Regions from separate parts of the Streptomyces sp. NPDC102279 genome, predicted to be linked through region 2. Evidence: riboswitches for the same ligand, from Rfam matches in the RefSeq annotation. Region 2 holds a riboswitch; the other holds the start of a gene.

The links. A riboswitch is a leader RNA that binds a small molecule or an ion and turns the genes downstream of it on or off. The one in region 2 is predicted to bind cyclic di-AMP.
Positions count from the first base shown of each region.
Region 1: it holds a riboswitch for cyclic di-AMP, as region 2 does, so the genes downstream of both, ACIRQH_RS06865 (M23 family metallopeptidase) here and ACIRQH_RS36740 (M23 family metallopeptidase) in region 2, are expected to answer to the same signal.

Region 1 covers NZ_JBIWLU010000003.1:22,188-26,719, reverse strand. The annotation lists gene ACIRQH_RS06880 (dihydrofolate reductase family protein) at 1-760, shown strand, start outside; tRNA gene ACIRQH_RS06875 (tRNA-Met) at 905-978, shown strand; gene ACIRQH_RS06870 (PP2C family protein-serine/threonine phosphatase) at 1,182-2,408, shown strand; cyclic di-AMP (ydaO/yuaA leader) riboswitch at 2,666-2,823, shown strand; gene ACIRQH_RS06865 (M23 family metallopeptidase) at 2,835-3,872, shown strand; gene ACIRQH_RS06860 (aldo/keto reductase) at 4,001-4,532, shown strand, end outside.
Region 2 covers NZ_JBIWLU010000018.1:127,631-132,162, reverse strand. The annotation lists gene ACIRQH_RS36755 (GNAT family N-acetyltransferase) at 1-142, opposite strand, end outside; gene ACIRQH_RS36750 (HPr family phosphocarrier protein) at 320-601, shown strand; gene ACIRQH_RS36745 (GntR family transcriptional regulator) at 823-1,518, opposite strand; gene ACIRQH_RS36740 (M23 family metallopeptidase) at 1,715-2,479, opposite strand; cyclic di-AMP (ydaO/yuaA leader) riboswitch at 2,492-2,652, opposite strand; gene ACIRQH_RS36735 (M16 family metallopeptidase) at 2,866-4,254, opposite strand; gene ACIRQH_RS36730 (pitrilysin family protein) at 4,251-4,532, opposite strand, start outside.

The sequences.
Region 1 (4,532 bases), on a different contig from region 2:
CGAGCTGGACTGGCGTGTGCTGCTGGAGCATCTGCACGACGTCCGGGGCGTACGCCGTCTGATGGTCGAGGGCGGCGGACGGGTCCACACCCAGCTCGTACGGGAGGGACTCGCCGACGAACTGCAGCTCGCCGTCGCGCCGCTCTTCGTCGGGCAGCCGGACGCGCCGCGACTGTTCGGGACCGGGGCCTATCCCCCCGGCCGTATGCGGCTCGTCGAGACCCGGCCCGTCGGGGACGTCGTCCTCATCCGCTACGTCCCCACCGCGCCCGGCACCGGCCGGACCGCCTCCGCCGCCGACCGGCGGTGGCTGGCCCTCGCCTGCGAGCTGGCGGCCTCCTGCCCGCCCTCGGAGACCGCGTTCAGTGTGGGCGCCGTGGTCGTCGCGGCCGACGGGACTGAGCTGGCCCGCGGCCACTCCCGCGAGGGCGACGACCCCGTGGTGCACGCCGAGGAGGCCGCCCTCGCCAAGATCGACCCGGCCGACCCGCGGCTGCCCGCCGCCACCGTCTACAGCAGCCTGGAGCCGTGCGCCCGCCGTGCCTCCCGGCCCGCACCCTGCGCCCGGCTCATCCTCGACGCCGGCGTACGGCGGGTCGTCACCGCCTGGCGCGAGCCCGACACCTTCGTCACCGATGCCGACGGCAACGGGCTCCTCGCCGCTGCGGGCGCCGACGTCGTCCTCCTGCCCGAGTACGAGGAGATCGCCAAGGCGCCCAACCGCCATCTGCTGGACGGGGCCGAGCACCGAACGGCCTGAGGGAACCCGCACGGCCGCGGTCGCTTGGGGCCGCTCGTGGGCCGACGCGGAGGGGCGGGCGACGCGTCGCCCGCCCGGTGGACGGCATGTGGAAGCGGAGCGTGTTCTGAGGGTCCCGCGGATGGCGTACACTGGTTTTAACGACGCGGGGTGGAGCAGCTCGGTAGCTCGCTGGGCTCATAACCCAGAGGTCGCAGGTTCAAATCCTGTCCCCGCTACTGAAGGCCAAGGGCCGGAACTCGGATTCACGAGTTCCGGCCCTTGGTGTTGGTACGGGCTCCCTTTCGCGGTCTCCTTTGCCTCTGCCGCTGTGCCGCTGTGCCGCGCCGTGCCGTTCCCGGGCTCACCCCGAAGAGCGGCGGAATCCCTCGGTCGGGCCACACCGGTCGCCCGCCGCCCCTGCTCCGGGTCTGCTGGACGTGTGGGTCAGCCAGGAGGTGAGGAGCGGACCGGAGAACTCGACGACCGGGCCGACCGCCCGCCCCTCGGTGATCCGCGGGCGACGGGGGTCTCCGGTGCTTCGGGTGCGTCCGGACCCGCGGGCGATGCCGGAACCGGTCCGGCGCGATGGCGTACGGGCCGTATCTCCTCCGTGCGCGCCCTCGTGCGAGCCCTGCCCGTGCTGCTGGTCATCGGCGGGACCTTCTACGACTACTTCACGCCGGGCGAGTTCACCGCAGCCCCCCTCTTCACGGCCGCCACCCTGATCGCCGCGCCCCTCTACTCGCTGCGCGGCACCGTCCTCACCGGCGCCGCCGCCGTCGGCGCGCTGATCCTCGTGCACCTGCGCCTCGGCATCGTCCTGCGGATCGACGCGGTCACCGAGGTCGTCACCGTCGCCACGGCGGCCGTCCTGGGCATCCTCATCAACATCCTCGTCCGGCGCAGCGACGAGCGGCTCGACTCCGTCTGGGAGATCGCCGAGTTCGCGCAGCGGGCCGTGCTGCCCGAACCCCAGGCGCGGATCGACGGCCTCGACGTCGCCGCGCGCTACGAGGCGGCCCAGGCGGACGCGTTCATCGGCGGGGACCTGTACGCGGTGCAGGACACCCCGTACGGCGTGCGGCTGGTCGTCGGGGACGTACGCGGCAAGGGGATGACGGCGGTCGCCGCCGTCGCCGTGGTCATCGGCGCGTTCCGGGAGGCGGCGGAGCAGGAGGCGACCCTGGAGGCGGTCGCGCAGCGGCTGGAGCGGGCACTGAAGCGCGAGGGCACCCGGCGCGACAACCTCGACGCCGTCGAGGGGTTCACCACTGCCGTCCTCGCGGAGATCCCGCACGACGAGGAGATCGTCCGCGTCGTCAACCGGGGGCATCCGCCGCCCCTGATGCTGCATCCCGACGGCACCCTCCTCCCGCTCACCGGCGGGCCCGCCGCGCTGCCCCTGGGGATGAGCGACCTGGGCGGCACACCCGACCGGGCGGTGCCGGCCCGTTTTCCGCACGGCGCGATCCTGCTGCTCCACACCGACGGGCTGTCCGAGGCCCGGGACGTGCGCGGGGAGTTCTACGATCCGGCCGCGCGGCTGGCCGGGCGGGTCTTCCCAGGGCCCGACGCGCTGCTGAACACCCTCGCCGACGAGGTCCGGCGGCACACGGGCGGCGCCCTCAGCGACGACATGGCGCTGCTCGCCGTCCGGCGCGGCTGACCGTCCGCGGAGGCCTTTCTTGATCGTTGTCACGAGGGGTGACCGAAGCGTGTCCCTCCGCATAACGACTGACGTACCGTCAAATGAATCCGTGTCGACGGGATGAGGCCAACTCGCCCGTTTTTCATCGCCCATGACCCCAAAGTCCTGGCCAAAAAGCGTTAATGATCAGTCTGAACAGCTTGGAATCAGGTGGCCAGGTCTATTAACGTTCGATAACGCAGCGCGGTCGTCCCAGCCGTCACAAGAGATGGCTCCGTGCGCATGCGCCGAATCCCGCAAGGGAACCGGGGAACCACCAACTTGGGGTGAATCGAGCGTATTCCGCCGTGGCAGCACGGTGGGTATACGCGCGTAGGAGACCTTCCTGCTCCGAACCCGTCAGCTAACCCGGTAGGCGAGAAGGAAGGAAAGGAGTGCGCCCACGTGGCGTCCAACCGGCCTGCTCAGCCAACCTCGTTCGCGCCGAATGACACACAGTCCTTCGGCTTCGCCTACGGCAAGGACGAGGGACCCTGGGAGGAGTGGAACCCCACCGAGGATTCCGTCCGTCCCGTTCGTGGCCGGCACCGCGTGGGAAAGCAGCGCGGCGGAGGACTCGCCCGCAGCTCCACGGTCCTCGGTGTAGGCGTCATCGCCGCAGTCGGCGCCGGTGGCATGGCCACCGCGGCGCCCGGCAAGGCGCCGGTCTCGATCTCGCTGCCCGACCTGTCCTCGGTCACCCACTCGGCCAAGGCCCTGATCAGCGACGGCGCCGAGGCCCCCAAGGGCTCCACGACTCCGCTCACCGGCGCGGGACTGACCACCGCCGACACCGCCCAGGGCACCACGGACGCCGGTGAGGCCCTGCGGGCCCGCATCATGCAGCAGGCCGAGTCGCAGCAGAACCAGGCCGACAGCGCCACCCAGGAGGCCGCCGAGACAGCCGCCGCGAAGCAGGCCACCGCGCTCGCCACCAAGCAGCAGGACGACGCGAAGGCCAAGGCGGACGCCGCGAAGAAGAAGGCGGAGGAGGAGGCCAAGGCGAAGGCCGAGGCCGAGCGTCTCGCCAAGCTCGCCAAGAGCTACTCGCTGCCGACCTCCTCGTACACCCTGACCTCGCGCTTCGGTGAGGCCGGTGCCCTGTGGTCGTCCGGCTACCACACGGGTCTCGACTTCGCGGCGCCCACCGGCACGCTGATCAAGGCCATCCACAGCGCCACCGTCACCGAGGCGGGCTGGGCCGGATCGTACGGCTACCGCACGATCCTCACCCTCGACGACGGCACCGAGCTGTGGTTCTGCCACCAGTCGTCGATCAGCGTCAGCGTCGGCCAGAAGGTCGCCACCGGCGACGTCATCGGCCGCGTGGGCGCGACGGGCAACGTCACCGGGCCGCACCTCCACCTGGAGGTCCACCCCGGCGGTGCCGCCACCGGCATCGACCCGATGGCGTGGCTCCAGGGCAAGGGCCTCAACCCCTGATCCGTACGGACTGCTGACCGGCGGCCGGCTCGCGGGGGACTCCTGCGACCGGCCGTTTCGGCGGGAGGACCGGGGCGCGCGGGATGCATGTGGAATACAGGCATCCTGTGCGGGCGTTGAATCACCCCATGACTTCTCTTCGCAAGCTCGGCTCCTCCGACCTCGAGGTCTTCCCGCTCTCGCTGGGCGGCAACGTCTTCGGCTGGACGGCGGACGAGACCCGGTCCTTCGCCGTCCTCGACGCCTACGCGGCCGCCGGCGGCAACTTCCTCGACACGGCCGACTCGTACTCGTCGTGGGTCGACGGCAACGAGGGCGGCGAGTCCGAGTCGATCATCGGCACGTGGCTGAAGGCCCGCGGCAACCGTGCGGACTTCGTCGTCGCCACCAAGGTCAGCCAGCACCCGGCCTTCCCGGGGCTCTCCGGCGCCAACATCAAGGCCGCCGCCGACGCGTCGCTGCGCCGCCTGGGCACGGACCACATCGACCTCTACTACACCCACTTCGACAAGACCGAGGTGCCGGTCGACGAGATCATCGGCGCCCTCGACGAGCTGGTGACGGCCGGCAAGGTGCGGCACATCGCCGCGTCCAACATCTCCCCGGAGCGGCTCCAGGAGTCCCTGGAGTTCTCCGACCGCGAGGGCCTCGCCCGCTACG
Region 2 (4,532 bases):
CCGACACCTGCTCGTAGAAGCTGACCAGGCGCTCCGCGTCGTCGACCGTGATGGGTCTGACGCGGGCGGTGCCGCCGTCGCGCAGCACCACGTCGGCCTCCCAGTGCGCGGGGTACTCGTGCCGGTCCGACGGGGTCTGCATGCGCCCCAGAGTACGGCTCGCGTACGACAAGGGCGCGAGGCAGTCTGTGGGGTACGAAGGTCCCGCCGGGGCCGCGGTGGGACGCTGCTCGCGGGCGGGGAGCAGGGCCGTCCGGGCACGCTTCACGATATGGGACACTGGTCTAGACAACCCTGAACAGCTGAAGGGCAGCATCACATGGCTGAGCGCCGCGTCAACGTCGGCTGGGCTGAGGGCCTCCACGCCCGCCCCGCTTCCATCTTCGTCCGGGCCACCACGGCTTCCGGCGTCCCCGTGACGATCGCCAAGGCCGACGGCAACCCCGTCAACGCGGCCTCCATGCTGGCGGTCCTCGGTCTGGGCGCCCAGGGCGGCGAGGAGATCGTCCTCGCGTCGGACGCCGAGGGCGCGGACGCCGCCCTCGACCGTCTGGCGAAGCTGGTCGCCGAGGGGCTCGACGAGCTCCCCGAGACCGTCTGAGCCCGCGAGGCACTCGGACATCACACGGCTGAGCCGCGTCACCCCTCGCCGGGGGCGCGGCTCAGCCGTTTCCGTACGCCGTCCCGGAATTCACGACGACACGTCCGGATCACATACGGCGCGAACGAAAAGAACGCGTGCCCGAAATTCCGGGCACGCGAATAAAACGGCAGCGGAAATAGAGCCCCGCCGAATAACCTTCTTTGTATACGGCGCCCGTGTTAATGACGCTGGCCCAACATGTTTACGGGATGTTGCGAAGTCCTCACACGGTCCTGCCGGTCACCGCCGGCGGGAAATCGCAGTCGGTGCGCCACCGTCGCGCGCTCCGCGTGCAGAGCAGTGATCGCGCGGGCCCTCTCGCCGTCCCCGCGGGCGACCGCGTCCACGATGCCGCCGTGCTCCGCCCAGGACTCCGCGGGGTTGGCCGGCGCCTCGACCACGTACATCCAGGCGATCTTGTGCCGCAGCTGGGACAGCGTCGACGTCAGCGCGGGGCTGCCCGAGGCCTGTGCGAGCGTCTCGTGGAACCAGCCGCCCAGCGAGCGCAGATCCTCGCTGTTGCCCCGCCTGGAGCGCTCCTGCCCCAGCCTGACCAGCCCTCGGAGCACCTTGAGGTGGGCCTCCGTACGGCGCTGCGCGGCGCGCGCGGCACCCAGCGGCTCCAGCAGCATGCGCATCTCCAGGAGATCCGCGCCCTCCTGCTCGCTGGGCTCGGCCACACAGGCCCCCGCGTGCCGCCGGGTGACCACGAAGCCCTCGGCCTCCAGGGTGCGCAGGGCCTCGCGCACGGGGACGCGCGAGACGCCGTAGCGCCGCGCGAGCAGTTCCTCGGTGAGCCGGCCGCCACGCTCGTAGACGCCCGCGACGATGTCGTCGCGGATCGCCGTGCATACCGAGTGCGCCGGAATACGCATGACCGGACCTCCGCTTAATCCCCGCGAAACGCCATCGATTGACGCTTGTTCAGTGACTCTATTGCAGGAAGCCTTAATTTCCGATGGGGGGCCTGAATCCATGGATATTTTTTGGACAGACGGCCTCCGGAAACGACGATGCCCCGACTCGGTGAGCCGGGGCAACGAAAACGGTGGAGAAGCCGCGAAGCGGTCGTCAGACGTTCACGCCGTGCGAACGGAGGTACGCGACGGGGTCCATGTCGGAGCCGTACTCCGCGGTGGTGCGCGCCTCGAAGTGGAGGTGCGGTCCCGTGGTGTTGCCGGTCGAGCCGGAGATCGCGATCTGCTGGCCCGGGGTGACCGTCTGGCCCACCGAGACACCGATGGACGACAGGTGCCCGTACATGGTGTACGTGCCGTCGTGCATCTTGATCACTACTTGATTCCCGTAGGCGCCGCCCCAGCCGGCCGTGACGACGGTACCGGCGCCGACGGTGTGCACCGAGGTGCCCGACGCCGCGTGGAAGTCGACACCGGTGTGGCTGCCGGACGACCAGAGGCTGCCGCCGGTCTTGTAGCCGGTGGAGACGTACGAGCCGGTGATCGGCATGACGAAGGTGTTGAGGCGCTTGCGCTCGGCGGCGCGGGCGGCGCGCTCCTTGGCCTCGCGGGCCTTCGCCGCCTGCTCGGCGGCCTTCTTGCGCGCGGCCTGTTCGGCCTTCTCCCGCGCGGCGGCCACGTCGGCGGCGTGCTGCTGGGCGTCGGCCTGCGCGTCGATCTGCTCGGCGACGGAGTCACCGATGGTGATGGCCTGGTTCAGCCCGGTCTGTTCGGCGGACGGTTCGGCGGCGAACGCGGGTGCCGCGAGGGTTCCGAGGACACCGGTGGTGGTGAGGGCCGCGACGCCGACGGCGTTCTTCGTGGTGCGCTGCACGCGGCTCGGACGACGATGCTTCCCGGTGCCACAGGTGAACGCCATGTAAGGGCTGATCCTTTCCTTCCTTCTCGCCTACCGGGTTAGCTGACGGGTTCGGAGCAGGAAGGTCTCCTACGGACCCCCTCCGGGGAGGGCGTCCGATTCACCCCAGGGACTACGTGTGGGTCCCCGGCTCCCCTGGCTCGCGCCATGCGGGGACTCGGCGATGACTGTCCGGTGCCGCGGGCGCGGCGCACTGCCTGACGAACAGCCGCACTGACGCTAAACGCGACCTCTTTCGAACAACAAACGGATCACGTTTTTTGTAGCGCATCCCACAGCACAGAAGGCAACGTCCGTACCAATACGGACATCTTGGGGGTGATGTCCGCGTAAAAGAGGGCCCCGGTGACTCTTCAGTCACCAGGGCCCATCTCGGTCACACGGCCCTACTCGGCTGTGACCACGGTGACTTCACCGATGCCGAGGGCCCTGACCGGCTCCTCGATCTGTGCGGCGTCGCCCACCAGGACGGTCACCAGACGGTCCGTCGGGAAGGCGCTGACGGCGGCCGCGGTGGCCTCCACCGTGCCGGTGGCGGCCAGTTGCTGATAGAGCGTCGACTGGTAGTCGTCCGGCAGGTACTGCTCGACCTGGTCGGCGAGCGTGCCCGCGACGGCCGCGGCGGTCTCGAACTTGAGGGGCGCCACGCCCACCAGGTTCTGCACGGCGACGTCGCGCTCCGCGTCGGTCAGTCCATCGGCCGCGAGGGTGCGGAGCACCTTCCACAGGTCATCGAGCGCCGGGCCGGTGTTCGGGGTGTCCACCGAGCCGCTGATGGCGAGCATCGCGGCACCGGTGCCGTCCGGCGCGGAACGCAGGACCTGGCCGAACGCCCGCACCCCGTACGTATAGCCCTTCTCCTCGCGCAGGACACGGTCCAGGCGCGAGGTGAGGGTGCCGCCGAGGCAGTAGGTGCCGAGCACCTGGGCCGGCCACACACGGTCGTGCCGGTCGGCGCCGACCCGCCCGATCAGCAGCTGCGTCTGGACGGCGCCGGGGCGGTCCACGATGATCACCCGGCCCGTGTCGTCGGCGTTCACCGGCGGCACCGGGCGCGGCTCGGCGGTCGAGCCGGTCCAGGAGCCGAGGGTGTCACCGAGCAGCGCGTCCACGTCCACGTCGGTGAGGTCGCCGACCACCACGGCGGTGGCCGTCGCGGGACGTACGTGCTTCTCGTAGAAGGACCGCACGGCCGCGGAGTCGATCTTCTCGACGGTCTCCTCGGTGCCCTGACGCGGGCGCGACATGCGCGCCGTCGCCGGGAACAGCTGCCGGGAGAGCTCCTTGGCCGCGCGGCGGCCCGGGTTGGCCGTCTCGTGCGGGATCTCGTCGAGCCGGTTGCGCACCAGGCGCTCGATCTCGCTGTCCGCGAAGGCCGGTGCGCGCAGGGCGTCGGCGAGCAGGCCGAGGCCCTTGGGCAGACGCGAGACGGGCACTTCGAGGGACAGCCGGACACCGGGGTGGTCGGCGTGCGCGTCGAGCGTGGCGCCGCAGCGCTCCAGTTCGGCGGCGAAGTCCTCGGCCGAGTGCTTGTCCGTGCCCTCGGAGAAGGCGCGGGCCATGATCGTGGCGAGGCCGTCCAAGCCCGCGGGCTCGGCCTCCAGCGGCGCGGCGAGGATCACCTCGACGGCGACGACCTGCTGGCCGGGGCGGTGGCAGCGCAGGACGGTCAGGCCGTTGTCCAGGGTGCCGCGCTCCGGGGCGGGGAACGCCCACGGCTTCGGCCGGCCGGCCTGGGGCTGCGGATGGAAGTCCATGGTGGCGAGCTCGGTCACTTCGCCGCCTCCTCGTCGGTGTCGTCAGCGGCGTCGGTGGCTTCGGGGGCGGTGGGCTCGTAGACGAGCACGGCACGGTTGTCGGGACGCAGGCGGGCCTTGGCGACCTCCTGGACCTCCTCGGCGGTGACCTCCAGGACGCGCTGTACGGCGGTCAGGGCGAGCTGCGGGTCGCCGAACAGGACGGCGTACCGGCACAGTTCGTCCGCCCGGCCCGCGACCGTGCCGAGGCGGTCCAGCCACTCGCGCTCCAACTGGGCCTGCGCGCGCTCCATTTC